DNA from 2 places in the Leclercia sp. GHBNCSD genome. Region 2 is predicted to be linked to the other one. Evidence: predicted binding sites of a transcription regulator. Region 2 holds the regulator's gene; the other holds the start of a gene.
The links. Region 2 encodes Fur, which represses iron uptake genes when iron is present. Its sites were predicted from a motif close to ATAATAATGAGAACNACTATCAA; they were not measured.
Positions count from the first base shown of each region.

Region 1: the regulator Fur is predicted to act here: its motif matches at 2,363-2,385, upstream of zupT (zinc transporter ZupT).

Region 1 is NZ_JBQVYO010000001.1:2,659,796-2,674,480, reverse strand. It holds gene ACT3IC_RS12965 (DUF1190 family protein) at 1-162, shown strand, start outside; gene ACT3IC_RS12960 (glutathionylspermidine synthase family protein) at 165-1,325, shown strand; gene ygiD (4,5-DOPA-extradiol-dioxygenase) at 1,407-2,195, opposite strand; gene zupT (zinc transporter ZupT) at 2,392-3,165, shown strand; gene ribB (3,4-dihydroxy-2-butanone-4-phosphate synthase) at 3,207-3,860, opposite strand; FMN riboswitch at 3,965-4,115, opposite strand; gene ubiK (ubiquinone biosynthesis accessory factor UbiK) at 4,236-4,535, shown strand; gene hldE (bifunctional D-glycero-beta-D-manno-heptose-7-phosphate kinase/D-glycero-beta-D-manno-heptose 1-phosphate adenylyltransferase HldE) at 4,610-6,043, opposite strand; gene glnE (bifunctional [glutamate--ammonia ligase]-adenylyl-L-tyrosine phosphorylase/[glutamate--ammonia-ligase] adenylyltransferase) at 6,084-8,942, opposite strand; gene ACT3IC_RS12925 (CYTH domain-containing protein) at 8,961-10,262, opposite strand; gene ACT3IC_RS12920 (TIGR04211 family SH3 domain-containing protein) at 10,501-11,121, shown strand; gene ACT3IC_RS12915 (multifunctional CCA addition/repair protein) at 11,180-12,421, shown strand; gene bacA (undecaprenyl-diphosphate phosphatase) at 12,432-13,250, opposite strand; gene folB (bifunctional dihydroneopterin aldolase/7,8-dihydroneopterin epimerase) at 13,354-13,722, opposite strand; gene plsY (glycerol-3-phosphate 1-O-acyltransferase PlsY) at 13,830-14,444, shown strand.
Region 2 is NZ_JBQVYO010000001.1:568,143-582,827, forward strand. It holds gene kdpD (two-component system sensor histidine kinase KdpD) at 1-1,025, shown strand, start outside; gene kdpE (two-component system response regulator KdpE) at 1,022-1,699, shown strand; gene pgm (phosphoglucomutase (alpha-D-glucose-1,6-bisphosphate-dependent)) at 1,799-3,439, opposite strand; gene seqA (replication initiation negative regulator SeqA) at 3,464-4,006, opposite strand; gene ybfF (esterase) at 4,190-4,963, shown strand; gene ybfE (LexA regulated protein) at 5,092-5,379, shown strand; gene fldA (flavodoxin FldA) at 5,535-6,065, shown strand; gene fur (ferric iron uptake transcriptional regulator) at 6,356-6,802, shown strand; gene chiQ (ChiQ/YbfN family lipoprotein) at 6,958-7,287, opposite strand; gene chiP (chitoporin ChiP) at 7,334-8,740, opposite strand; gene glnS (glutamine--tRNA ligase) at 9,174-10,841, opposite strand; gene nagE (PTS N-acetyl glucosamine transporter subunit IIABC) at 11,021-12,970, opposite strand; gene nagB (glucosamine-6-phosphate deaminase) at 13,299-14,099, shown strand; gene nagA (N-acetylglucosamine-6-phosphate deacetylase) at 14,156-14,685, shown strand, end outside.

The DNA.
Region 1 (14,685 bases), 2.1 Mb from region 2:
GCCCAGCCAGGCCGCACCATGACCGTTCCGAAAACCGCTATGGCGCCTAAACCGGCGACCACCAGCACCGTTACCCGCGGCGGCTTTGGTGAATCTGTTGCCAAACAGAACACCATGCAACGCAGCGCGACCGGCACCTCAACGCGCTCAATGGGCGGCTGATAATGGAACGAGTCAGTATTGTTGAGCGCCCGGACTGGCGCGAAAAAGCCACCGAATATGGTTTCAACTTCCACACCATGTACGGCGAGCCGTACTGGTGTGAAGATGCCTACTACAAGCTGACCCTCGCCCAGGTTGAAAAACTGGAAGAGGTGACGGCGGAGCTGCATCAGATGTGCCTGAAGGTGGTGGAAAAGGTGATCGCCAGCGATGAGCTGCTGACTAAATTCCGCATTCCGAAGCACACCTGGGGCTTTGTGCGTCAGTCATGGCTGACCCATCAGCCGTCGCTCTACTCCCGCCTCGATCTGGCGTGGGATGGCACCGGCGAGCCTAAGCTGCTTGAGAACAACGCCGATACACCAACCTCCCTGTATGAAGCGGCCTTCTTCCAGTGGATCTGGCTGGAAGATCAGCAGAACGCAGGCCATCTTCCGGAAGGCAGTGACCAGTTCAACAGTCTGCAGGAAAAGCTGATCGCGCGTTTCGCTGAACTGCGCGAACAGCACGGCTTCAACCTGCTGCACTTTGCCTGCTGTCGTGACACGGTCGAAGATCGCGGCACGGTACAGTACCTACAGGACTGCGCCGCCGAAGCGGACGTTGCCAGCGAATTTCTCTACATGGAAGATATCGGGCTGGGTGAAAAAGGCCAGTTCACCGATCTGCAGGACCAGGTAATCAGTAACCTGTTCAAGCTCTATCCGTGGGAATACATGCTGCGCGAAGTCTTCTCTACCAAGCTGGAAGATGCTGGCGTGCGCTGGCTGGAGCCGGCCTGGAAGAGCATTATCTCCAACAAAGCGCTGTTACCGCTGCTGTGGGAGATGTTCCCGGACCATCCAAACCTGCTGCCCGCTTACTTCGCGGAAGATGACTATCCGCAGATGGAGAAGTATGTCAAAAAGCCGATTTTCTCCCGCGAAGGCGCCAACGTATCGATTATCGAAAACGGTAACACCGTGGAAGCGGTAGAAGGTCCGTATGGCGAAGAAGGGATGATCGTCCAGCAGTTCTGTCAGTTACCGAAGTATGGCGACAGCTACATGCTGATCGGCAGCTGGCTGATCAACGATCAGCCAGCCGGGATTGGTATTCGTGAAGATCGGGCGTTGATCACCCAGGATCTGTCGCGGTTCTATCCGCATATCTTCGTGGAGTAGCCTGTGGTGCCGGGTGGCGGCTTCGCCTTATCCGGCCTACATCACTCCGCAGGCCCGGTAAGCGCAGCGCCACCGGGCGCTTTACCCCACCTGCACCGACAACATACTCAAGCTGCCCATCTCAATGCCGTCCACCGGTGTGGAAACGGGCTCCTGACCATCCCACGCGCCCAGGACATAGAGCAGCGGCAGGAAATGTTCCGCCGTCGGGTTTGAGAGCGAGCCGCCTTCATGCGCCAGATAGTTCACCAGGGGATGTTCTTCAGCCGGCCCCTGCCAGGTCAGGTTTGCTTTCACGTAATCGTTAAACGACGTTGCCCACGGATAGGGCGTGTTTTCTCCATGCCAGCGGGCTGTGCGCAGGTTATGCACCACGTTACCGCTGGCTACCAGCATGATGCCCTCGTCACGGAGCGCGGCGAGCTTACGGCCCATCTCAAGGTGCCACGCCGCCGGTTTGGTACTGTCGATGCTAAGCTGCACCATCGGGATGTCGGCATCCGGGTACATCTTGATCAGCACGCCCCAGGAGCCGTGGTCAAAGCCCCACGCCTCTTTATCAAGGATGACCGGGAGAGGCGACAGCAGCTCTACCAGCCGCTGCGCCAGGGCCGGTGATCCCAGTGCCGGATAGTGCGTGTCGTACAGCGCCTGCGGGAAGCCGCCAAAATCATGGATCGTTTTCGGCGTTTCCATCGCGGTAACACCGGTGCCACGGGTAAACCAGTGTGCAGAAATCACCACGATTGCTTTCGGACGCGGCAACGTCTCTCCCAGATGACGCCAGGCGCGGGTATAGACGTTATCCTCCAGCGCGTTCATGGGGCTACCGTGGCCCAAAAACAGTGCTGGCATACGAGAAGATGTCATGATGATATCCTTACACAAGCTGTCGATTTGATAGCTTTACCTTACCCGTTAACAGGATAAGATGAACTCTGATAACCATGATGAAGATCATCAGGAAATTTGAATGTAAGGGATCTGTAAAGGCGATTATACCCGCTCGCTTTACGCGCGTTTAGCCTTTAATATGAATGATAATCATTATCATAAGGAGAGGTGAATGTCAGTTCCTCTGATTCTGACGATTCTCGCAGGCGCCGCCACCTTTATCGGCGCCCTGCTCGGCGTGCTGGGCCAGAAGCCCTCGAACCGCGTGCTGGCATTTTCGCTCGGCTTTGCCGCCGGGATCATGTTGCTCATCTCCCTGATGGAGATGCTGCCCGCGGCACTCGGCACCGAAGGGATGTCGCCGGTGCTCGGCTACGGGATGTTTGTTTTTGGCCTGCTGGGCTACTTTGCGCTGGACAGAATGCTGCCCCACGCGCACCCGCAGGATCTGATGCAGAAAGGGAGTCAGCCGCTGCCCCGCAACCTGCGACGTACTGCGCTGCTGCTGACCCTGGGCATCAGCCTGCACAACTTCCCGGAAGGCGTTGCGACCTATGTGACCGCCAGTAACAACCTGGAGTTAGGATTCGGTATTGCGCTGGCGGTGGCGTTGCACAATATCCCGGAGGGGCTCGCGGTCGCAGGCCCGGTCTATGCGGCCACCGGTTCAAAACGTAAAGCGGTCTTCTGGGCGGGTATTTCCGGCATGGCGGAGATTGCAGGCGGCGTACTGGCGTGGCTGATCCTCGGCAGCCTGATCTCGCCGGTGGTGATGGCGGCGATTATGGCGGCAGTGGCGGGCATTATGGTGGCGCTGTCGGTGGATGAGCTGATGCCGCTCGCCAAAGAGATCGATCCCAATAACAATCCCAGCTACGGCGTGCTGTGCGGGATGTCGGTAATGGGGCTCAGTCTGGTGCTGCTCCAGACGGCAGGAATAGGGTAAAAAAAACGCCGGGTTAACCCGGCGTTTTTTATGCTGCGTTATCAGCTGGCTTTGCGCTCGTGCGCCTGGCGATACGCCACCAGATCTTCAATGGTGACCACAGCCATGTTGTGTTTCACCGCGAAGTCGATGCACTCCGGCGCGCGGGCCATAGAGCCATCATCATTGGTCAGTTCACACAGGACACCGGCGGGTTTGAAACCGGCCAGCGTTACCAGATCGATAGTGGCTTCGGTGTGGCCGCCGCGAGTCAACACGCCGCCCGGCTGCGCGCGAAGCGGGAAGACATGGCCCGGACGGTTCAGGTCAGAAGGTTTTGCACCGTCGGCAATGGCGGCACGCACGGTGGTGACGCGGTCAGCGGCAGAGACACCGGTGGTCACGCCGCTGGCGGCTTCGATGGTGACGGTAAAACCGGTGCCGAAGGCGCTGGTGTTGTTCTCTACCATCATAGGCAGTTCCAGCTGTTTACGGCGATCTTCGGTGATACACAGGCAAACAATGCCGCTGCCGTGACGGATGGTCAGCGCCATCTGCTCAACGGTCATGGTTTCGGCGGCGAAAATCATATCGCCTTCGTTTTCACGGTCTTCATCGTCAAGCACCATCACGCCGCGGCCTTCGCGAAGCGCAGCAAGCGCCTGCTCAACACGGTCAGTAGAGGTACCGAAAGAGGAAAGGAGCGTCTGATTCATGGTAAAAAAACCTCATTAAAATTATGGTTACCAGAATCAGGGCAGTCTTAGGAGCGCCGGAGTACGGCAAAAAAATAACGTGAGCGGGCCTCGCCCGACTGGTTCGTTACTCTCTCCCATCCGGACTTTAACCGTCGGCCCCGGAATTACACCGGATCTGCTGACCTTTGAGTATGCACCCAAAGCGCTCGCGGGCTTTCAACATGGTGTTGATTTACCGCCGGTGGGGAATTTCGCCCCGCCCTGAGAATAAGCGGGATAACTATAACGCTAATGATTATGTTCGGCAACGCATAAGCTTCACACAATTCTGGTTTAAGGATCCCCGTAACGCGCTACAATGGTTCTAAACATCTTTACTTCAAGGGAACTATGATGATCGACCCAAAAAAAATTGAACAACTTGCTCGCCAGGTCCATGAATCCATGCCAAAAGGCGTACGTGAGTTTGGTGATGATGTTGAGAAGAAGATCCGCCAGGTGCTGCAGGCGCAGCTGATGCGTCTGGATCTGGTCAGCCGTGAAGAATTTGACGTGCAGACGCAGGTTCTGCTGCGCACCCGCGAAAAGGTTGCCCTGCTGGAGCAGCGCCTCACCGAGCTGGAAAACCGCGGTGTTGTTGTTGATGAAGTGAAACCGGCCCCGGCGATCCCACCGGTAGACAATGTGGAATAATTCACACGGGTTACCGTAGGCCGGGTAAGGCGAAGCCGCCACCCGGCAAAAAAACGGGCCTTTCGGCCCGTTTTTTATTTCTCGCTATCTTTCTGGATCTTTTTGATGATGTTGGTGGTTGAACATCCGTCCTCAAAATTGAGCACCATCACTTCCCCGCCGTTGGCCCAGACCTCTTCGCTGCCCGCGATTTGCTCAGGCTTGTAGTCACCGCCTTTCACCAGCAGGTCCGGCAGGATCCCGGCAATCAGGCGCTGCGGGGTATCCTCTTCGAAGGAGACGACCCAGTCCACCGCTTCCAGCGCGCCTAGCACAATCATACGCTGCTCAAGCGGATTCACCGGACGGGTTTCACCCTTCAGACGTTTGGTGGAGGCATCGCTGTTCACCGCCACGATCAGACGGTCGCCCAGCTTGCGCGCGTTGGCAAGATAGGAGACGTGGCCCGCGTGCAGAATGTCGAACACGCCGTTGGTCATTACCACTTTCTCACCACGCTTACGCGCGGCGGCAACGGCCACTTTCAGCTCTTCTTCACTCATCACGCCAAAACCGGTATCAGCACGGCCACGCACCGCGTTTTCCAGCTCGATAGGGGAGACGGTTGAGGTCCCCAGCTTGCCGACCACCACGCCTGCGGCAGCGTTGGCAAAGTAGCAGGCCTCTTCAAGGGTATTACCGGCCGCCAGCGTCGCCGCCAGCACGCCAATCACCGTATCGCCCGCACCGGTGACGTCATACACTTCCTGCGCCTGGGTTGGCATATGCAGCGGCGCTTTGCCCGGTTGCAGCAGGGTCATCCCCTGCTCGGAACGGGTCACCAGCAGCGCGGAGAGATCGAAGTCGGCGATGATCTTCATGCCGCGCTCAACGATCTCATCCTCGGTTTTGCATTTGCCCGCCACCGCTTCAAACTCGGAGAGGTTCGGCGTCAGCAGCGTCGCACCGCGATAGCGTTCGAAATCGGTGCCTTTCGGGTCGATCAGCACCGGCACACCGGAAGCGCGGGCCAGCTTAATCATCTGCTGGACGCTCGCCAGCGCCCCTTTGGCGTAGTCGGAGAGCACCAGCGCGCCGATGTTGCCCAGCGCCTGGTTGATGCGCTCGTGCAGCGGCTCCGGATCTACCCCTTCAAAGCCCTCTTCAAAGTCGAGGCGGATCAGCTGCTGATTGCGCGACAGCACGCGCAGCTTGGTAATGGTCGGGTGCGTTGGAACAGAAACGAAATCACATTTAACGTTCACATCCGCCAGCGTCTTGCTCAGCGCCCGCGCCGCATCGTCGATGCCGGTCAGACCGACCAGACGCGAATGTGCGCCGAGAGAAGCAATGTTCATCGCCACGTTTGCCGCGCCGCCAGGACGCTCTTCAATGGTATCCACCTTCACCACCGGGACCGGGGCTTCCGGGGAAATGCGGCTGGTTGGCCCATACCAGTAGCGATCCAGCATCACATCGCCAACTACCATAACTCCAGCACGTTCAAACTCTGGCAGTGTTACTTTCATTCCTGACTCCAGAAAGATTCACAATTTGCGCGCGATAATATCACACTTGTTTTGTTACGCACGGTTCCACCAGCCACTTCTGCCAGCAGGCGCGCACCAGCTCCCGCTCGGCGTTAAAGCAGTCGAGCGGCAGATGACCGGGCTGCTCCTGCAACGCCAGATGATGCAGTTCATCGCGCAGCGTGGTGTAAGCGCGGGTGAGCGCCAGCGCCTCCTGCTCATCCATAATGTCGTTCTGCGCCAGCAGTTCCAGAATGCGCACGTTATCCGACCAGCGGGTCAGCTTCGGTTTGGCGTGGGCGTCACGCAGCACCAGATACTGGGTGATAAATTCGATGTCGGTAATACCGCCTTCGTCGGCTTTAATATCAAAGCGATCACGATGTTTATTTCCCAGATGGGCGCGCATTTTTTCACGCATCTCGCGCACCTCGGTCTGCAGCGTCTGGCCTTCACGCGTGGCGGTCAGCACGTCGCGCCGGATAGCATCGAACTGCGCCTTCAGCTGCGGATCGCCATAGACCACCCGGGCGCGCACCAGAGCCTGATGCTCCCAGGTCCAGGCTTCGTTCTTCTGATACTCGGCGAACGACTCGGTGGAGGTGACCAGCATGCCCGCCGCCCCGGACGGACGCAGGCGGGCATCCACTTCATACAGAATGCCCGACGACGTGCGGGTGCTGAACAGGTGCATGATGCGCTGGGCGAGGCGCAGGTAGAACTGACGCCCGTCGATCTCACGCTCGCCGTCGGTCATCACATCTACCGGGCAGTCGTGAAGGAAAATGAGATCCAGATCGGAGCTGTAGCCCAGCTCCCAGCCGCCCAGCTTGCCATATCCCACAACCGCAAAGCCGCGCCCTTCCCGATCGGCCAGGTGTTTCGGCTGGCCATAACGCGCCACCATCTGTACCCACGCCTGATGGACAACGGCATCAATAATCGCCTCCGCCAGCCAGGTTAAGTGATCGCTCACTTTCATCACCGGCAACGTTCCGGCGATATCGGCGGCAGCCACACGCAGCAGCTGCGCCTGTTTAAACTGACGCAGCGCCTCCAGCTGCTGCTCCTCATCCTCCTCCGGCACGCGCAGCAGATACTGGCGCAGCTCGTCCCGGTAGGCGTCGGTCGCCGTCGGCTGGTAAAGGGTATTGGGATCGAGCAGCTCGTCCAGCAGCAGCGGATAGCGCGCTAGCTTGCTGGCGATCATTGGCGAGGCGGCGCAAAGGGAAATCAGGTGCTTGAGCGCGCCCGGGAACTCGCTTAACAGCTCCAGATAGGTGGTGCGGGTGATGATCCCGCTGAGCAGTGGGGTCAGGCGCGACAGCGGCACCGGCGCATCGGCGCGGGAGCAGACGTCGCTCAGCAGGTGCGGCATCAGGTGATCGAGCACCTGACGTCCGCGCGGGCCAATGGCGCGCTTGTTCAGCTCCAGGCGGAAATCTGCAATCAGCGCCACCACCCGGTGACGGTCATCATTGCTGAGGTGGGCCAGCACCGGGGTAGTATCGTCCTCCTGCAGCGCATCCTGCCACAGCTCGCGCCAGTGCTCCGACAGCTCATCATCCTGTGATTCGCTCTCATCGTCGCCAATCAGGTCGTTAAAAATCCGCCGCACCGCGGCCATGTGCGCATCCAGCGCCTCGGTCAGCGCCTGCCAGTCGTCAAGGCGCATTCCCCAGGCGAGACGGGCGCGATTAAGCTCATCCCCCGGCAGGGTCTGGGTTTGTTCGTCGTTAATGCTCTGCAGCAGGTTCTCCAGCCGACGCAAGAAGAGGTAGGCCTCACGCAGGATCTGCGCATCCCCTTCCGCCAAAAGGTTCAGCTGTGCAATTGCCGCAAGCGTTGGCAGCAGGGAGCGGGATTGCAGCGACGGCTCGCGCCCGCCGCGGATCAGCTGGAACACCTGGACGATAAACTCGATCTCGCGGATACCGCCCGCCCCCAGCTTGATGTTGTCTTTCAGGCCACGCCGCCGCACTTCCCGGGCAATCATCCCTTTCATGTTGCGCAGCGACTGGATGACGCTGAAATCGATATAGCGACGGAACACGAACGGGCGCAGCATGGCGCGCAGCTCGCTGGCGTAGGCACCGTCGTTATCGCCCATGATCCGCGCCTTCACCATCGCGTAGCGCTCCCAGTCGCGCCCCTGCTCCTGGTAGTAGTCCTCCAGCGCGGCGAAGCTCAGCACCAGCGGGCCGCTGTCGCCGAACGGACGCAGGCGCATATCCACGCGATAGACAAAGCCATCCTGGGTGGGTTGATCCAGGGCCTTAATCAGCCGCTGCCCCAGGCGGGTAAAGAACTGGGCGTTGTCCAGCTCACGGCGTCCGCCGCGGGTGGCACCCTTCTCCGGCCAGGCGAAGATCAGATCGATGTCTGAGGAAAAGTTGAGCTCGCCGCCGCCGAGCTTGCCCATCCCTAAAATCAGCAGCGGCTGCGGGGTGCCATCCTCACTGCATGGCGTACCCCATTCACGACAGCAGGCGTCGTACAGCCAGTCGCGGGCGGTGACGATCAGCGTCTCCGCAAGGTGACTCAACTGCTGCAACGTGCTCTCTTCACTCACCAGCATCAGCGCCTGCGCCCAGGCGATGCGCACCATTACCCGGCGGCGGAAATGGCGCAGCTCGCGCATCAGCGCGGCTTCATCGCCGACATCTGCCAGCGCGTCGCATAACCACTGCGCGTAGTGCTGCCACTCGTCCGCCTGCGGCGGCGCGGCCTCAAGCCCGGTCAGCCAGTCAGGATGTGCCGTAACGCTCTCCTGCACAAAGTCGCTGAACGCCAGCACCTGCCTGGCCTGGTCGCTTAATGACGAGGCGGGTAATGTTTCCGGCAGACGCTCACATACCGTCTGCCACTGCTGCTGTAAGGGTGAAGAAAGCGGCATCATTGGGGTTCCTTGCCTGCGTTAACGTTTTCCGCTGTGCAGCCAGAATGGCTCCTGCGAAATGGCTTCGTTACGGAAATGCTCAATTTCAATGTGCTGGCGCGTCTTAATGGCATGCAGCAGCCCTTGCCAGTTTTCCAGCCAGGCGCGGGCCATCGGGCCGTCATACGCCCCTGACAGCAGCAACATGCTGTCGATGTTGCGCGCCAGACGAATCAGCTGATCGCCATACTGATCCCCCAGCGGATGGGCGAAGGTGGTTTTCAGTTCAGCAGCATGACGGGAGAGGTGAATATCGGCGAAGCGCTTAAAGTTATCCGCCATTTTGCTCTGCGCCTTCGCGTCGAGGAAGGTGCGCCAGCCGCGCGTCACCAGAAACTCGGTCAGCGCCAGTTTCGCGGTGGCGGTTTGCGGGCTGTAGACCGCCGTCTCGGCAGAGACATCCGACGCCATCAGGGTTTCGGTCTGGGTCAGCAGATCGCGTAAGTGAGCACTCGCTTTACGTGGCACAATGCCGCCGAACAGCGTCAGGCTATGACGTACCAGCGCCATCGCCGCCAGCACCTCGGCTTTCGCCCCTTTCACGCCGCGGACCCACAGCTCCTCGTGATACTGCCACTGGCTCAGGGCCAGCTCCAGCGAGGCTTCAAACCCCTGCTCGATAGAGGATTTCGGCGCGACGCGCATAATCTCCAGCGGTTTCAGGGTGCGCGGGGCATTGCCCTGGGCCAGATGATAGCCGCGGGCCGCCTTGCTCAGGCTTCCCTGACGCAGACCGCTCTGGGTCACCAGCTTACGCGCCAGCTTCAGCACGTCATCGGCGTGGCCTTCCAGCAGCTCAAGCTCCAGCTCGCAGATCGGCTCCTGGAACTCGCCCGCTTTTACCTCACCCCGGTCGAGGGCGATTTCAATGCGGCTTTTACCTTCGTTCACCAGCCACTTTTCGCGCCAGAAATCGGTGCTGAACAGCGGGCTGGCGCTCTCTTCCAGGCCCTCGGGGAGTTGGCCTTCCGGCCACACTTCCGCCGGGAAGCGCGCCAGATCCAGCGCAGGCTGGTCAATATCAATGTTGTATTCCGGGCGCTGATGCAGACCGCCCACCACGCGACCACCAATTTTCATGGTCATCTCGTAGCGGCCATCAACGCCGCGGATGCGCAGCCCCCTGTCATGGCGACGCAGCCACAGGTCCTGAGTTTCGTAATAGATGTTGAGCAGTTGCACCGGCTCGTGATGTTCAGCTGTCAGCTGGTGCAGATGGTTTTTCAGCGCGTCGACGCTCTCATTTTCAACGATAAACTTTAATTCGATTTCCTGAGCCATGGCCTTGTTCTTTTGATTGCAGCACTGCGGGGTAAATTTAGGCGAACTTACTCGCCACTTTTTTGTCAGTAGATAGTATTTTGCGCCAGATTGCCACGCAATGAGCAATTTGACGGGCGTAAAGTTTGTTAAAGTGGCAAACCCTACACGGAGGATTCCGAATGCTGACGAATCCTTTGCGTGGAGAAGCCGTTACCACTACTATCGTTCCACTTTTTACGAAAATAACGACTGCCTGATGCTTAAATTACGCCTAATCGGACTGACATTACTTGCTTTTAGCGCCGCAACAGCGGTTCACGCTGAAGAGAAACGCTACGTTTCTGACGAACTGAATACCTGGGTACGTAGTGGTCCGGGTGACAATTATCGCCTCGTGGGTACGATTAATGCCGGCGAGGAAGTGGTGCTGTTACAGAGCAATGCCGACTCTAACTATGGCCAGGTGCGCGACAGCAGCGGCCGTACCGCCTGGATCCCGTTGAAAGAGCTTAGCACCAGCCCAAGCCTGCGCACCCGCGTGCCGGATCTGGAAAACCAGGTCAAAACCCTGACCGACAAACTGACCAATATCGACGCCACCTGGAACCAGCGCACGGCTGAAATGCAGCAGAAAGTGGCGCAGAGCGACGGGGTGATCAACGGTCTCAAAGACGAAAACCAGAAGCTGAAGAACGAGCTGATCGTCGCCCAGAAAAAGGTGAGCGCAGCCAACCTGCAGCTGGATGACAAACAGCGCACCATTATTATGCAGTGGTTTATGTATGGCGGCGGCGTGCTGGGTATGGGTCTGCTGCTGGGTCTGGTGCTGCCGCATCTGGTACCGAGCCGTAAGCGTAAAGACCGCTGGATGAACTAAATCGCTATCTCTGCCACACTTACGTATTATTGCCATTTTTAATACGGGAGAGTGTGGCGTGAAGATTTATCTGGTCGGTGGTGCGGTTCGTGATGCGTTGTTAGGTCTGCCGGTCAAAGATAAAGACTGGGTGGTGGTAGGCGCCACACCTCAGGAGATGCTTGATGCGGGCTACCAGCAGGTAGGCCGCGATTTTCCTGTCTTCCTGCATCCGCAAAGCCGCCAGGAGTACGCGCTGGCGCGTACCGAGCGCAAATCCGGCGTCGGTTATACTGGCTTCACCTGTCATGCCGCCCCGGACGTCACCCTTGAAGAGGATTTGCAGCGCCGCGATCTGACCATTAACGCCCTCGCCCAGGATGAAAACGGCCATATCATTGATGCCTATGGCGGCCAGTCGGATCTGCGAAACCGCATTCTGCGCCATGTTTCCCCCGCCTTCTCTGAAGATCCGCTCCGCGTGCTGCGCGTGGCGCGTTTTGCTGCCCGCTATGCCCACCTGAGTTTTCGCATCGCCGATGAAACGATGGCGCTGATGGCCGCCATGACCAGAGCGGGCGAGCTGGAACACCTTACCCCCGAACGCGTGTGGAAAGAGACCGAGAATGCGCTCACCACACGTAATCCACAGGTTTACTTCCAGGTGCTGCGCGAATGCGGGGCGCTGAAGGTACTGTTCCCGGAAGTGGACGCCCTGTTTGGCGTGCCGGCCCCGGCGAAGTGGCACCCGGAAATCGATACCGGCATCCATACCCTGATGACCCTGAGCATGGCGGCGATGCTGAGCCCGGAGGTAGACGTCCGCTTTGCCACGCTCTGTCACGACCTCGGGAAGGGGTTAACGCCGCCCGAACTCTGGCCGCGCCACCACGGCCACGGTCCGGCGGGTGTGCGGCTGGTTGAACGGGTCTGCCAGCGGATGCGGGTCCCTAACGAGATCCGCGATCTGGCGAAGCTGGTTGCCGAGTTCCACGACCTGATCCACACCTTCCCGATCCTTAAACCGGCCACCATCATCAAGCTGTTCGACAGTATTGACGCCTGGCGCAAACCGCAGCGCGTGGAGCAGATCGCCTTAACCAGCGAAGCCGACGTGCGCGGGCGTACCGGGTTTGAAGCCAACGATTATCCGCAGGGGCGGTTGCTGCGTGAAGCCTGGGAGGTGGCGAAAGCGGTGCCGACAAAAGCGGTCGTCGAAGCTGGATTTAAAGGAGCAGAAATCCGGGAAGAGTTAACGAAACGGCGGATCCGGGCCGTCGCAGCCTGGAAGGAACAGCATTGCCCTCAGCCGAAAGACTGAGGGCGGGCAATCAGAAGAAGACCACGTATACCGCGGCCGCCACGATAAAGCGATAGATGGCGAACGGGATAAACGAGATGTGCTTGATCAGTTGCAGGAAGGTTTTGATGGCGATCAGCGCCACGATAAAGGCGGTGACAAAGCCCACGGCAAACATCGGGATGTCGCCCGCGGTCAGGAAGTGATAGCTCTTGTAGAGATCGAGCGCGGTGGCGCCCATCATCATCGGCACCGCCAGCAGGAATGAGAACTCAGAGGCCGCATAGCGGCTCACGCCCATCAGCATCCCGCCTGAAATCGTCGCCCCGGAGCGAGAGAAGCCCGGCCACAGTGCCAGACACTGGAAGCAGCCAATCATAAACGCCTGACGGTAGGTCATGTCGTCCAGACCCGGCGCGCGGGGCTCTTTCGGCTTCAGCAGCTCGGCGGCAATTAGCAGGATACCGCCGACCACCAGGGCATACATGACGTTAATCGGGTTAAACAGCGACTTGATGGTGTCGTGGAGTAACAGACCCAGCACTACCGCCGGAATCATCCCGAGCAGAATGTGCAGCAGCGTTAAACGCCCTTTACCTGTGCCTTCATGCGGCGGATGACCAAAGTGGATGCCAATCAGGCCGAACAGGCGACGCCAGAACATCACCACCACCGCCAGAATGGATCCTAACTGGATCACTACCTCAAAGGTTTTCGCCGTTTCGCCTTCGAACCCCAGCAGATGGCCGACAATGATCATATGGCCTGTACTGGAAACCGGCAAAAACTCTGTCAATCCTTCGACCACACCCAGTATTGCTGCCACCAGCAGGGAGTGCATATCGCTCATCAATTAACCCCTAAAAGACAGAAAAAAGGGCTACCCAGGGGGTAACCGTAAAAGGAACAGCTCTAAGACTGATTTAACAGGAATTGGTTTAACTATTATACCTTTAAATGTTTCCTTTCAGATTTTGGCTACGTTCGATAATGACCCCGACATTGGCCGCCCGCGCAACCGCCCCCGGCTTGCTGACTTTGATACGCACCCATGGGGAGTTGAAGCGGCTGAGCAGCAGCTCCGCGACTTCTTCCGCCACACGCTCCACCAGCGCAAAACGCTGGCCTTCCACGTGACTGATGACCGCGTCACTCACGTCGGCATAGCTCAGACAGTCGTTCACATCGTCGCTTTTTGCCGCGGCGAGGTTATCCCAGCCCATTTCGATATCGAACACGAGTTTCTGCTCGATGGTCTGCTCCCAGTCATACACCCCGATAGTGGTGATTACCGAAAGTTGCTCTATAAATACTATATCCATCACGACCTGCCTGGTTTTTGGCTAAACCGGATACCACTCCCGGCGAATTATGCGTATTATCCACAGATGCTAAGTACAAAACGACATTTTCAAAACGGAACAGCGTTATGAGTGCAATCGCGCCTGGAATGATCCTCCTCGCCTACCTTTGCGGCTCAATTTCCAGCGCCATTCTGGTCTGCCGTATCGCCGGGTTGCCTGACCCACGCGAGAGCGGCTCCGGGAATCCGGGAGCGACCAATGTACTACGAATTGGCGGCAAAGGAGCAGCCGTAGCGGTTCTGATTTTTGACGTTCTGAAAGGAATGCTTCCCGTCTGGGGCGCGTATGCACTGGGCGTCACGCCGTTCTGGCTGGGGCTGATTGCCATTGCCGCCTGTCTGGGCCATATCTGGCCGGTTTTCTTTGGTTTTAAAGGTGGAAAAGGCGTCGCCACCGCGTTTGGCGCCATTGCCCCCATTGGCTGGGATCTGACCGGCGTGATGGCCGGCACCTGGCTGCTCAGCGTGTTGCTGAGCGGCTACTCTTCGCTTGGCGCCATTGTGAGCGCGCTGATTGCGCCATTTTATGTCTGGTGGTTTAAGCCGCAGTTTACCTTTCCGGTGTCGATGCTCTCTTGTCTGATCCTGTTGCGTCACCATGACAATATTCAGCGGTTGTGGCGGCGTCAGGAGACGAAGATCTGGGCGCGGTTGAAGCGGAAGAAGAAAGAGACGCGGTAGCTTATATTGAGTTTAGTGGAATAGTTACGTTCACTTTATGACCAACAGTATATGACGTTCCGGAACCCATGAACGTGATAAGGGGGCCACCGCGGCCCCCTTATCAATCCCCGCGGCCCCGCGACGAAATCGGTGCTTCGCACTGCGCTCACCTCCCGACCTGCTGCCTGCGGTCGGCTCAACTCGACATCCTGTCTCGATTCGCCTCTGGCCGCCATCCCTGGCGTCCAGCCCTTGTCAG
Region 2 (14,685 bases):
TCCCGGATCGCGAAGGCAAACTCGCCCCCCTCACCCCGGCTTCGGGCATCACGCCTTGGGATGAGGCCATTGCCCACTGGAGCTTTGATAAAGGCCAGCCTGCGGGAGCAGGCACCGACACGCTCCCGGGTGTACCCTATCAGATCCTGCCGTTGCAGCGTCAGGGGGTGCTGATTGTCGAGCCGGCTAACCTGCGCCAGCTGATGATCCCCGAGCAGCAGCGGCTGCTGGAGACCTTTACCCTGCTGGTGGCGAGCGCGCTGGAGCGGCTGGCGCTCACCGCCAGCGAAGAACAGGCGCGGTTAGCCAGCGAGCGGGAGAGCATTCGCAATTCGCTGCTGGCCGCCCTCTCCCACGATCTGCGCACGCCGCTGACGGTGCTGTTCGGTCAGTCGGAGATCCTGACCCTCGACCTGGCGGCAGAAGGCTCCCGCCACGCTATCCAGGCCAGCGAGATCCGCCAGCACGTGCTGAACACCACCCGGCTGGTGAACAACCTGCTGGATATGGCGCGGATCCAGTCCGGCGGCTTTAACCTGAAAAAAGAGTGGCTGACGCTGGAAGAGGTGATCGGCAGCGCCTTAAAAACCCTTGAGCCGGGGCTGGGTGGCCGGCATATCGCGCTCGCGATGTCCGATCCCCTGGCGTTGATCCATGTGGATGGCCCGCTGTTTGAGCGGGTGCTGATTAATCTGCTGGAGAACGCCGCGAAATATGCGGGCAGCAAAGCGCAAATCGGCATTGACGCCAGCGTCACCCCGGACCAGCTCCAGCTGGAAGTCTGGGATAGCGGCCCGGGCATTCCGGCGGGTCAGGAAGAGGCTATCTTTGATAAATTCGCCCGCGGAAATAAGGAGTCCGCCATTCCCGGCGTCGGACTGGGGCTGGCTATCTGCCAGGCGATTGTGGAGGTGCACGGCGGCACCATTACCGCCCATAATCGCCCCGAAGGGGGGGCCGGTTTTTGTGTTACACTGCCGCTTGATGCCCCACCCGAGCTGAATGACTTTCCAGAGGATTTGTGATTAACGTCCTGATTGTTGAAGATGAACTCGCTATCAGTCGTTTTCTGCGTGCCGCGCTGGAAGGTGAAGGGTTGCGCGTTCACGATGCCGGGACGCTACAGCGAGGCCTGATTGAAGCCGCCACCCGCAAGCCGGACCTGGTGATCCTCGATTTGGGCCTGCCGGACGGCGACGGCCTCGACTTTATCCGGGAGGTGCGCCAGTGGAGCCAGATGCCGATCATCGTGCTCTCCGCCCGTCTGGAGGAGACCGACAAAATTGCCGCACTCGATGCCGGTGCCGACGACTATCTCAGTAAGCCGTTTGGCATTGGCGAACTGCAGGCGCGTCTGCGCGTCGCCCTTCGCCGCCACGCGACCACCGCCCCCGTCGACCCGGTGTATACCTTTTCGGATATTCGTGTCGATCTGGCCTCGCGCCGCATTCAACGCGGTGAGGCTGAAATCCACCTGACCCCCATCGAGTTCCGCCTGCTGGCGGTCCTGCTCAACAATCACGGCAAAGTTCTTACCCAGCGCCAGCTGTTAAGTCGGGTCTGGGGACCGAATGCGGTGGAGCATAGTCACTACCTGCGCATCTATATGGGGCACCTTCGCCAGAAACTCGAAACGGATCCCGCGCGCCCACAGCATCTGTTAACCGAAACAGGGATTGGCTACCGCTTTATGCTTTGAACACAAAAAAGCCCGGTGGCGCTCACGCTTACCGGGCCTACAAAATAGAAGCAGTTGTAGGCCGGGCAAACGCAGTGCCGCCCGGCGCACAAACCGCAGTTATGCGTTTTTCAGCACTTCGCTGACAATCTCTACCGCTTCTTTCTCAATCTGCTGGCGGTGTTCCGCACCGAGGAAGCTTTCGCAGTAAATCTTGTAAGCATCTTCCGTACCGGATGGACGCGCCGCGAACCAGCCGTTCTCGGTCATCACCTTCAGACCGCCGATTGAGGCACCGTTGCCCGGTGCCGCCGTCAGACGGGCGGTGATCGGGTCGCCTGCCAGGGTGCTGGCACTGACCATGTCAGGTGAGAGCTTAGAGAGCGCCGCTTTCTGGGCGGAGGAGGCAGAGGCCTGGAGACGGTTGTAGCTCGGCGCACCGAAACGGGCGGCCAGCTCATCGTAGTGCTCCTGCGGGTTCTTACCGGTGACGGCAGTGATCTCCGCCGCCAGCAGGCACATGATGATACCGTCTTTGTCGGTAGACCACGGCGTACCGTCGAAGCGCAGGAAGGAGGCACCCGCGCTCTCTTCGCCGCCAAAGCCGAAGCTGCCGTCGAACAGACCGTCTACAAACCACTTAAAGCCCACCGGCACTTCCACCAGCTTACGGCCCAGGTCGTTAACCACACGGTCGATCATTGCGGAGGAGACGAGGGTTTTACCGACGGCAACCTCTGCCCCCCACTGAGGACGATGCTGGAACAGGTAGTTGATCGCCACCGCCAGATAGTGGTTTGGATTCATCAGGCCCGCAGGCGTGACGATACCATGACGGTCGTAATCCGGGTCGTTGGCAAAGGCGAGGTCGAACTTGTCGCGCAGCGCCAGCAGGCCAGCCATCGCACACTCGGAGGAGCAGTCCATACGGATTGCACCATCTTTATCCAGGTGCATAAAGCGGAAGGTCTGATCGACATGATCGTTAACGATGGTCAGATCCAGCTTGTAGTGCTCCGCAATACGCTTCCAGTATTCAATACCGGAACCGCCCAGCGGGTCGACGCCCAGCTTAAGACCCGCTTTCTGGATCGCCGCCATGTCGACGATATCTGCCAGTCCTTCAACGAAAGGCTGCACCAGATCCTGCTCTTTCACGTGGCCGGAGGCCATCGCCTCGTCCAGAGAGATGCGCTTCACGCCTTTCAGGTCATCAGCCAGCAGCGCGTTGGCGCGATCTTCCACCACTTTCGTGACGTTAGTGTCAGCCGGGCCGCCGTTGGGTGGGTTGTATTTGATGCCGCCATCTTCTGGCGGGTTGTGGGACGGCGTGATCACAATGCCGTCAGCCTGCGCGCCGCCCTTCTGGTTATGCACCAGGATGGCGTTAGAAACGGCAGGGGTCGGCGTATAGCCGTTGTTTTCCTGAATGATGACATCCACGCCGTTGGCCGCCAGCACCTCCAGTACGGAGATAAACGCTGGCTCTGACAGGGCGTGTGTATCCTTACCCACGTAACACGGACCGGTGACGCCGTTTTTGGCACGCTCTTCCGCGATGGCCTGAGCAATGGCCAGAATATGCGGCTCGTTAAAGCTATGGCGTACCGCACTGCCGCGGTGCCCGGATGTACCAAACTTAACTGCGTGTTCTGCGTTGCCCACTTCCGGCTTCAGCACGTAATACTGTGCGGTAAGCTGGGCGACGTTAATCAAATCGCTCTGTTGTGCAGGTTGACCCGCACGATTGTGATTTGCCATTGCCTGGTCCTTCTGATGCAAGGGTTAGATAGTTCCGCAAACCTTATCAATCAATTCCACCGGGAACTGCATCGACTGCATGATGTGTTCGATCATGCTGCGTTTACGTCCGGTATTGGTATTGGTGATCACCCAGTACGGTGTACCAGGGAGGTGCTTGGGTTTAGTTTGATTGCCATTCTGTAACAGCGTTTGCTCGTCACCCGCGAAGTAGACACGCGTGCGACCATGCAGTGACTCCGTCGCATCGGCAAACGCGTTGTGATCCAGTGAATAGAGTGTAGTCAGCACCAGCATAAAGCGGTTAACTGCTTTCTTCTGCTCAGCGTATTCGTCAGAAAGCAGCAGTTCGCGCATCGCACGCACTTTGTCTTTTACCTGCGTCAGCGGCTTTTCCTGGGCGACGGCAACGGGCTGGCGCGTCTCTTTGGGGGCTGGAGCGGCAGACTGCGAGGCGGCGGCCATTTTGAGCATGCGCCGTAAAATGTCGGACGCGCTCTCACCGATATGCCGCGTCTGGCTGGCAATATACTGATAGAGTTCGTCATCAACTTCGATTGTTTTCATCTTAATCCAGTGCGATATCTTATCTGAATACAAGTCGTTGGGAGTATAAGGTCAAAACCCAACAGCGGATAGCGTCAAGCCAGGATAGCGGCAAAAGTCAGAATTAACTGTCTCCTTGCAGCCGGACGGCAGAATGGTCAACATGATACCCTAACCTGACATACGTAAAAAAAGAACTTTGCCATGAAATTGAATACCCGAGCGCAATCTGCACAATCGCCGCACAATAATTCTCCCATCGTCCTGGTGCATGGTCTGTTTGGTAGTCTGGATAATCTTGGCGTACTGGCACGGGATCTGGTGCAGGATCACGCGCTGCTGCAGGTAGATATGCGCAACCACGGCCTGTCGCCGCGCTCGCCGCAGATGACCTACGCCGATATGGCCCAGGATCTGCTGGATACGCTGAATGAGCATAATATTGAAAAAGCGACCCTGATTGGTCACTCCATGGGTGGCAAAGCGGTGATGGCGCTGACGGCGCTTGCGCCGGAGCGCATTGCGGGCCTGGTGGTGATCGACGTGGCGCCGGTGGATTACGATGTGCGCCGCCATGATGAGATCTTCGCCGCTATCAACGCCGTCACGGACGCTGGCGTTAGCACCCGCCAGCAGGCTGCCGCGCTGATGCGTGAGCATCTGAACGAAGAAGGCGTGGTGCAGTTTCTGCTGAAATCCTTCGTCGACGGCGAATGGCGCTTTAACGTGCCGGTGCTCTGGGATCAATATGACCAGATCGTCGGCTGGCAGCCGGTGCCGGCGTGGCCGCATCCGACGCTGTTTATTACCGGCGGCAACTCCCCGTATGTAACCGAAGCGTATCGCGATGCGCTACTGACGCAATTCCCTCAGGCGCGTGCGCATGTCATTGCCGGCGCCGGACACTGGGTTCATGCCGAAAAACCGGACGCGGTGCTGCGCGCTATCCGTCGTTACCTCGCCGACACGGCAAATTGATTAAAAAGAGAGCGACTGGTCGCCAGCGGGCCTCCAGTCGTTGGCGTGCCGTTTTCGGTGATGTATGATGGCGCGCTTATCGCCCGGGCATTAGCAGGGTGTCTTGTTTCCCCCGAAGTCTCAAAATCATGGCCAAAGAACACACGGACCGCACGACATTAGATCTGTTCGCGAATGAGCGTCGCCCGGGACGACCGAAAACCAATCCGCTTTCGCGTGATGAACAGCTGCGCATCAATAAGCGCAATCAGCTTAAACGCGATAAAAGCCGCGGGCTTAAACGCGTCGAGCTGAAACTGAACGCTGAAGCCGTCGATGCGCTGAACGAGCTGGCGAATGCCCGTGATATCAGCCGCAGTGAGCTGATTGAAGAGATGCTGATTGCGCAGCTCGAGATATGGCACGGCAAAGCGTAAGTCAGAAAACTCCCCTTCTTATTGCTTTCATGTAGCACAGAGTGCAGTCCTGGGTGATTGCAGTTTCCGCAGGCTTCTCTGTTCTGCTATGATTGCCCTTATCCGTGGCTAAATTGCGCCACCATACCATTAAGTTTCAAGAGGTTATTTTACTCATGGCAATCATCGGCATTTTTTTTGGCAGCGACACGGGTAATACCGAAAATATCGCAAAAAACATTCAAAAACAGCTAGGTAAAGACGTTGCCGATGTGCATGACATTGCGAAAAGCAGCAAAGAAGATATCGAAGGCTACGATATCCTGCTGCTGGGCATCCCTACCTGGTACTACGGTGAAGCGCAGTGCGACTGGGACGATTTCTTCCCGTCTCTGGAAGAGATCGATTTCAACGGCAAACTGGTTGCCCTGTTCGGCTGTGGCGATCAGGAAGATTACGCAGAGTACTTCTGCGACGCTCTCGGCACCATCCGCGATATCATTGAGCCGCGCGGCGCCGTAATCGTTGGTCACTGGCCAACTGCTGGCTACCACTTCGAAGCCTCTAAAGGTCTGGCCGATGATAACCACTTCGTGGGTCTTGCCATCGATGAAGATCGCCAGCCTGAACTGACCGCTGAGCGCGTAGAGAAATGGGTTAAGCAGGTTCGCGAAGAGCTGCACCTCGACGATATTCTCAACGCCTGATCACACTGCGGCGCAACGCCATAGTTGCGCCGCATTGATAGGTAATATCAATCAAAATAATTGCTACAAATTTTTAACTTTTCCTGCCATACCTGTACAATGATCCAGGTTCAAACGGGTCACCCTGTAACAAGTTTGTTGGCGGTACCACGTTTTTATAAGCATACTTTACTTGAGACTTGCAGTTTTCATTAGGTCATGGCAGTTCTATAATGAGACGCATTTCCCAGGTGCATTTTCTGTCACTTCTTCTTTAGAAGTGAATCGTTTAGCAACAGGACAGATTCCGCATGACTGACAACAACACCGCATTAAAGAAGGCCGGACTGAAAGTCACGCTTCCACGGTTAAAAATCCTGGAAGTGCTTCAGGGTCCGGATAACCATCATGTCAGTGCGGAAGACTTATACAAGCGTCTGATCGACATGGGCGAAGAGATTGGTCTGGCGACCGTTTACCGTGTACTGAACCAGTTCGACGATGCAGGCATCGTGACGCGTCACAACTTTGAAGGCGGGAAATCCGTATTTGAACTGACGCAGCAGCATCACCACGATCACCTGATTTGCCTGGATTGCGGCAAAGTGATCGAATTCAGCGACGACTCTATCGAATCACGTCAGCGTGAAATTGCCGCCCGTCATGGCATTCGTCTGACCAACCACAGTCTCTACCTCTATGGCCACTGTGCCGAAGGCGACTGCCGCGAAGATGATCACGCGCACGACGCGAAATAATTCATCCGCCTGCTCCGAGCCAACCTGACGGTTGGCTTTTTTATGCCTGTCATAATGTAAAAAGCCCGGTGGCGCTGCGCTTACACGGGCCTACGGGTGATTTCACCCTGGTAGACCCGGTGAGCATCGCGCCACCGGGCGTTAAAAACAGCGAATTACTTGCTGTTATTACTGCGAATTTCCTGCCAGATTTTGTCGCAATTTTTGGTCACGTCCTGATTGTTACCCGTTTTGCGCGCCATAATACAGGCTTGGTAATCCGCCACTCGCACGCTTTCCTGGTTGGCAAACTGTTCGTGCTTCTTCTCCTGGCGCAGCACGTTCAGCACGCTCTGGCAGGCTTCGATTTTTTCTGGCGAACCTTCAGCGGTATTGATACAGGCGCTGTAGGCCTCTTTCAGACGGGTGTCTTCTCTCTGGGTCTGGGGTTGTGCGCAGGCGGCCAGTCCTGATGCCAGCAGCGCAACCAGTACGATTTTTTTCAGCATAGCAGTCTCCGATCGGCGGGGTTATCCCCCGCCGGGTGAGTCATCAGAAGATGGTGAACGGGGCGATAACCATAAATTTCACGTCACGCTCATCCTGGAAGATGTTGCCGTAGCCGCCGCCGTAGCTTGGGATGTCGGAATGGTTGTCATACTGCGTGAAGTGCAGTTTGAACATGGTGCCTTTCGCGCGACCGTCCTGCAGGGTGTAGATCGCATCCAGACTATAGGCAGACTCTTTGATCTTGTTAGAGGCGATATCTTCACGCTGGCCCGCGCTGTTGATCAGCCAGTCTGCTGGTTTTGCATCCCAGGCGTAAACATAAGAAGCACCGACGCTCCAGCCTGCGAGGTTCCAGTTGCTCAGGTCATACATCGCGCCGAAGAAGACCGCTTTTTCGCCGTTGGCGTTGAAGTCGGAGCGGTTATCCCACCACACGTCCAGACGACCGTTGGACGAAGCATAGGTTGGGGTCATGCGCTGCAGGAAATAGCCCTGCTGCCCTTCCGCCTTAACGTAAGTCCCTTCCAGACGTAAGTCGACCTGACCGACCTTATAACCCAGGGTCAGCGCCTGCAGCCATGCCGTGCCGTCGTAGATATCGTTCACGGTGCCGCTATCGGCTTTATCACGCGTGCCGTAGAACTGGTAGCTGGTAGAGAGGGGGCCGCCCACGATATCCAGTTTGTAGCTCGCTTTGGCAAAGTACTGATCGATGAAGCCTTCCGCCTGGCCAAACGCGGCTTCCAGAATCAGGTTATTTTTGAAATCGTACTTCGCGCCAAATGAGTGGAGATAATCAACGCGGGTTTTTCTGTCATTCTGATAGAACTTGTCCATCTCAAGATGCCAAGGCGCTTTGTACTCGTTGGTCCACATATACGAGAAACTCAGCGCCCCGCTGTCGCCGTAGTCAAAGTTTGCCCCGGCTTCGGCACCCTGGTAGGTACCTGGCATAAAGCTCCAGTGTGGCGCTAACAGGGTCTGGCCGGTTGGTTGCAGCCAGCCACCGCGCGCCCAGACCGGACCGTATTTAAATTTTGCTGCGGCTTTATACAGGCTGATTCCGCTCTTATCGCCGGACCAGTCCTCTTTGTAGGCTTTGTTGCTGGAGGAGAACGCAATTTCGTTCGGGTGGCCGCTGTCGCCATTTTCCGCCATTTCAATGGCCGTGAACGCAGCAAGATCAAGACCGAACATATCGGCGGCATAGCCGGACTGGAAATCGAGGTTGGCGTTCCAGGTGGAGTGAGCCAGGTTAGTTTTATATTTATCTGCTTCGACATCTTTACGGTCACGTTCACGCTGCCAGTAATAAATACCGCCCGTGAGCGTGGAATCATCAATAAAACCTTCGGCCTGGGCTTTCGGAGAAACCATCCAGCCTGACATTGCTGTTACACCGGCAATAGCCAGCGCTAGCGCACTACGTTTGCCACTGAACGTACGCATAATTAATCCTCTTTGACGTATTTAAAGCGCCTAAAACGGCGAAAAACAAAAAGTAAAAAGTGGAGGTAACCAGAAATACCCGCTTACATCTCCTCTCTGTAGACTATTTTTCGCGACGCGAATTATCAATGCTTTTCAGCGATCAAACGTCAGGATTATGACAAAGCGCACATATTTGATTGCTAATTGTAACAAAGCAAAGGAAGAAGAATATTTTATTAAAATAACAGGAATAATTAGCGAGTTATTTTTAACAGGCAGGCATTAAACAGCCATTCTGATAGCTATTACGGTGAATTTGCGAAAAGGAAGAAAAAGCGAACAGTTTTAAGAAAGGGAATTAATTCGCAACGCGAACATATGGTTAAATTCTGACCCGATTGTCTGGCAAAAAAAACGCCGCAATGCGCGGCGTTTATCAGAAAATGATCGGTTATTCGCCGACTTTCGTCCAGGTATCACGCAGACCAACGGTACGGTTAAACACCAGTTTATCGGCTGTGGCGTAGCGGCTGTCGAGGCAGAAGTAACCTTCGCGCTCAAACTGATACGCATTGCCGGCAACAGCCCCTTTCAGGGATGGCTCCGCAAAGCCCTGCTTGATCACCAGCGACTCCGGGTTAATGACCTCCAGGAAGTCCTCTGCGGCACCCGGGTTTGGCACGCTGAAGAGGCGATCGTACAGACGGATCTCAACCGGCAGCGCATGTGCCGCGCTGACCCAGTGGATAACGCCTTTCACCTTGCGGCCATCGGCAGGATCTTTGCTCAGAGTCTCGGCATCGTAGCTGCAGAAGATCGTGGTGATAGTGCCTTCAGCATCTTTTTCAACACGCTCAGCTTTGATCACGTAGGCATTACGCAGGCGCACTTCTTTGCCCAGCACCAGGCGTTTGTACTGCTTGTTCGCTTCTTCGCGGAAGTCGGCGCGATCGATCCAGATCTCTGCGCTGAACGGCACTTCACGGCTACCCATCTCCGGCTTGCTCGGATGGTTCGGCATGGTCACCAGCTCGCTTTCGCCCTGAGGATAGTTTTCGATAACCAGCTTAACCGGATCGATAACAGCCATCGCGCGCGGCGCATTGTCGTTCAGATCTTCGCGAATGCAGGATTCCAGCGACGCCATCTCAATGGTGTTGTCCTGCTTGGTCACGCCGATGCGTTTGCAAAACTCGCGGATAGATGCGGCGGTATAGCCACGACGACGCAGACCGGAGATGGTTGGCATACGCGGGTCATCCCAGCCTTCAACGTGCTTGTCGGTAACCAGCAGGTTCAGCTTACGCTTGGACATCACGGTGTATTCCAGATTCAGACGAGAGAATTCGTACTGACGCGGATGCACCGGAATGGAGATGTTATCCAGCACCCAGTCATACAGACGACGGTTGTCCTGGAACTCCAGCGTACATAAGGAGTGAGTAATGCCTTCCAGCGCATCGCTGATGCAGTGGGTGAAGTCGTACATTGGGTAGATGCACCACTTGCTGCCGGTCTGATGGTGATCGGCAAACTTAATGCGGTACAGCACCGGGTCACGCATCACGATAAATGGTGAGGCCATATCGATTTTAGCGCGCAGGCAGGCTTTACCCTCTTCGAAGCCACCGGCACGCATTTTTTCAAACAGCGCCAGGTTCTCTTCCACGCTGCGATCGCGGTACGGGCTGTTTTTGCCCGGCGCGGTCAGCGTGCCGCGGTATTCGCGGATTTCGTCAGCGGAAAGCTCGTCAACGTAGGCCAGACCTTTGTTGATCAGCTCTACGGCGTAAGCATACAGCTGGTCAAAATAGTCGGAGGAGTAGCAGATGTCGCCAGACCAGTTGAAGCCCAACCATTGCACGTCGTTCTTAATGGACTCTACGTATTCGATATCTTCTTTCACCGGGTTGGTGTCATCGAAACGCAGGTTGCATTGACCCTGATAGTCCTGCGCGATGCCGAAGTTCAGGCAGATCGATTTCGCATGACCAATATGCAGGTAGCCATTCGGCTCCGGCGGGAAACGGGTATGAACTGTGGTGTGCTTACCAGTGGCCAGATCTTCATCAATGATCTGACGGATAAAGTTGCTCGGGCGGGCTTCAGCCTCACTCATCGTGGATTCCTCAAAGCGTAAACGACGTATAACGGCATATGATCTTATAAGCCGGGCGTAGTGACAACCTTTAGTTACGCAAAAAACGGTCCCGGAAGAGAATTATGAGGGCGATTGCTGCAAAAAAAAGCGGCGGGGATATCCCCGCCGCTCAGGCACTAACGCTTACTCAGGAGCACTTATTTGCCTTTAATTTCATACAGAGGTGTCTGACCGGCCACAACCTGACCCTGCGCCTTAATGACCAGGCCGCTGAAGTCATCGATATTGCTGCAGACAACCGGGCTAATCATCGAGCGCGCGTTGGCGTTCAGGTAGTCGAGATCCATCTCCAGAACCGGCTGACCCGCCACCACTTCCGCACCCTCTTCGACCAGGCGTTTGAAGCCCTGGCCACCCAGCGCTACGGTATCGATGCCCATGTGGACAACGATCTCCGCCCCTTTGTCGGTTTCCAGGCAGAACGCGTGGTTGGTATTGAAGATTTTAACGATGGTGCCCGCCGCAGGCGACACAACGGTTTTCTCCGTTGGTTTAACCGCGACACCGTCACCCACGGCTTTACTGGCGAAGGCTTCATCAGGAACCTGCTCCAGAGCCACCACCTCACCGGTGACTGGCGAAACCAGTGCGGCAATGGTTACCGCATTTGGCACCGCCTGCGGTTTCGCAACCGGCGCGTCAGCCACGGGTGCGCTATCCGTTGAGGCAGCAGCGACCGGCCCACGGGCAACCACTTTTTTCATTTCGTCGCCGATAGATTCGGCCTTCGCACCCACGATAACCTGGATGGTTTGTTTGTTCAGTTTCACCACACCAGACGCGCCCAGGCGTTTACACATGGCATCGCTCACGCGCGCAGAGTCGCCAACGGTCAGACGCAGGCGGGTAATACAGGCATCAATGGCTTTCAGGTTATCGGTACCGCCTACAGCGGCAATGTAGCTGGTTGCCAGCTGAGTTAAACCTTCTTCGGTATTGCTGTTTGCTTCACTGGTTACGACGTCATCTTTTGTCTCTTCACGGCCCGGCGTTTTGAGGTTAAACATACGAATAACCGCGCTGAACAGGAGGAAGTAGATAACGAAGAACACCAGGCCCATCACCATCAGCATCCAGACATTGCTGCTTGCCGCCGGCAGGTTGTACATCAACACGTAGTCGATAGCGCCTGCGGAGAAGGAGAAGCCAGCATGGATACCCAGAAGAGTGGCCACAAACAGGCTGATACCGGTCAGGAAGGCGTGCATGAGATACAGCAGCGGCGCCAGGAACATGAACAGGAATTCCAGTGGCTCGGTCACGCCGGTCAGGAAGGCCGTGATCGCAACGGACAGCAGCATACCGCCAACCATTGGGCGACGCTCTTTCGGCGCAGCCAGGTACATTGCCAGCGCAGCGCCAGGCAGACCAAACATCATGATTGGGAAGAAGCCGGACATGAACATGCCCGCGGTGCCGTCGCCTGCGTAGAAACGGTTGATATCACCGTGGAACACGGCACCCGCCGCGTTGGTGAACTCACCAATCTGGAACCAGGCGATGGTGTTCAGCACCTGATGCAGACCCGTTGGGATCAGCAGACGGTTGATGAAACCGAAGATACCCGCACCCATTGCGCCCGCGGAAACGATCCACTCGCCACCCGCATGGATAGCGTGCTGCACCGGTGGCCACACGTAGCCAAAGATGGCGGCAAGGATCAGACAGAAAAAGCCCGTCGCGATCGGCACGAAACGTTTTCCGCCGAAGAAGCTCAGGAAGTCAGGGAGTTTGATACCTGCCCAGCGGTTGTAGACGGCACCACCGACGAGGCCGGTAATGATACCCGCCAGTACGCCCATGTTGATTTCAGGGTTGATGGTCACCATCGCTTTCGTGAGGATGAAGTAACCCACGGCCCCGGCCAGTGCCGCAGCACCAGCGCTGTCTTTTGACCAGCTTGACGCCACACCGATGGCAAAAATCAGCGCCAGGTTGTCAAAAATTGCGCCGCCAGCCTGAGCAATAAACGGCACGTTAAGAAGATCGGGTTGCCCGAATCGCAGCAGGAGCGCTGCAACCGGTAGCACGGCGATAGGGAGCTGCAAAGCCCTACCGAGGCGCTGGAAAAAACCTAAAATATTCATCCTATTCCCCCTACGAGACCCTTTGTTAAGGCTCGCGCATAAACTATGTTTTTTTATTGTGTAACGAACGATAAATACAGTTGATGATTCACTGGCTTTGAGAGTGTCTGAAAAATTAATTCGTATCGCAAATTAAACGCGTACTTTTTGTGAGTTTTGTCACCAAATATTGTTTCTTCCCCTCCCCTGTACTGGCAAACAGTGAAAACTTATTTTATGATACGAAAAATCAGGACGGATTGACCCCTCTCGGTGTGAAACAGGTTAGGCTTATATCATACCCCGACAAGCAATCCGCCAACTTTTACTAAAACTTCAGAGGTGAATAATGAGACTGATCCCCCTGGCAACCGCAGAACAAGTCGGCAAATGGGCTGCTCGCCATATCGTACAACGTATCAACGCGTTCAAACCGACAGCCGATCGTCCTTTTGTACTGGGTCTGCCTACCGGTGGCACACCTCTTACCGCCTATAAAGCACTGGTTGAGATGCATAAAGCGGGCCAGGTTAGCTTTGAACATGTTGTCACCTTCAACATGGACGAGTATGTAGGCCTGCCAAAAGAGCACCCGGAGAGCTACCATAGCTTCATGCACCGGAACTTCTTTGATCACATTGATATTAAACCGGAAAATATTAATCTGCTGGACGGAAATGCCCCGGATATTGATGCAGAGTGCCGTCATTACGAAGAAAAAATCCGTGCTTACGGTAAAATCCACCTGTTCATGGGTGGCGTCGGTAACGACGGTCATATCGCCTTCAACGAACCTGCTTCTTCTCTGGCCTCCCGTACCCGTATCAAAACCCTGACACATGACACCCGTGTGGCAAACTCCCGTTTCTTTGATGGCGACGTTAACCAGGTACCAAAATATGCCCTGACCGTTGGCGTGGGTACCCTGCTGGATGCGGAAGAAGTGATGATTCTGGTGCTGGGCAGTGTAAAAGCGCAGGCGCTGCAGGCGGCGGTAGAAGGCAACGTCAACCACATGTGGACCATCAGCTGTCTGCAACTGCATCCGAAAGCAGTTGTGGTATGCGATGAACCGTCTACCATGGAACTGAAAGTGAAGACGTTGAAGTATTTCAACGAATTAGAAGCAGAAAATATTAAAGGTCTGTAATGTGACGCCGTCTCTGCCTGCAGAGACGGCATGCTATTTTTAAACCGGGGGTCGTTATGTACGCTTTAACCCACGGTCGGATTTATACCGGCCATGAAATTCTGGATGACCATGCGATCGTTATCGCCAATGGCCTGATTGAACGTGTCTGCCCACTGGCCGAACTGCCAGCGGACATTGAACAACGCTCGCTCAATGGAGCAATCATCTCCCCCGGTTTTATCGACGTACAGCTTAACGGCTGTGGCGGCGTGCAGTTCAACGATACTGCCGAAGCCGTCACCGTTGAAACGCTGGAAATTATGCAGCGCGCCAATGAAAAATCGGGCTGCACCAGCTACCTGCCGACGCTTATTACCACCAGCGACGACCTGATGAAGCAAGGCGTTCGCGTGATGCGTGAATATCTGGCGAAATATCCACACCAGGCGCTGGGTCTGCACCTTGAGGGGCCGTGGCTGAATATCGTCAAGAAAGGCACCCATAATCCTGATTACGTCCGTAAACCTGACGGTGAACTGGTTGATTTTCTCTGTGCCAACGCGGATGTGATCACCAAAGTGACCCTGGCGCCAGAAATGGTCGA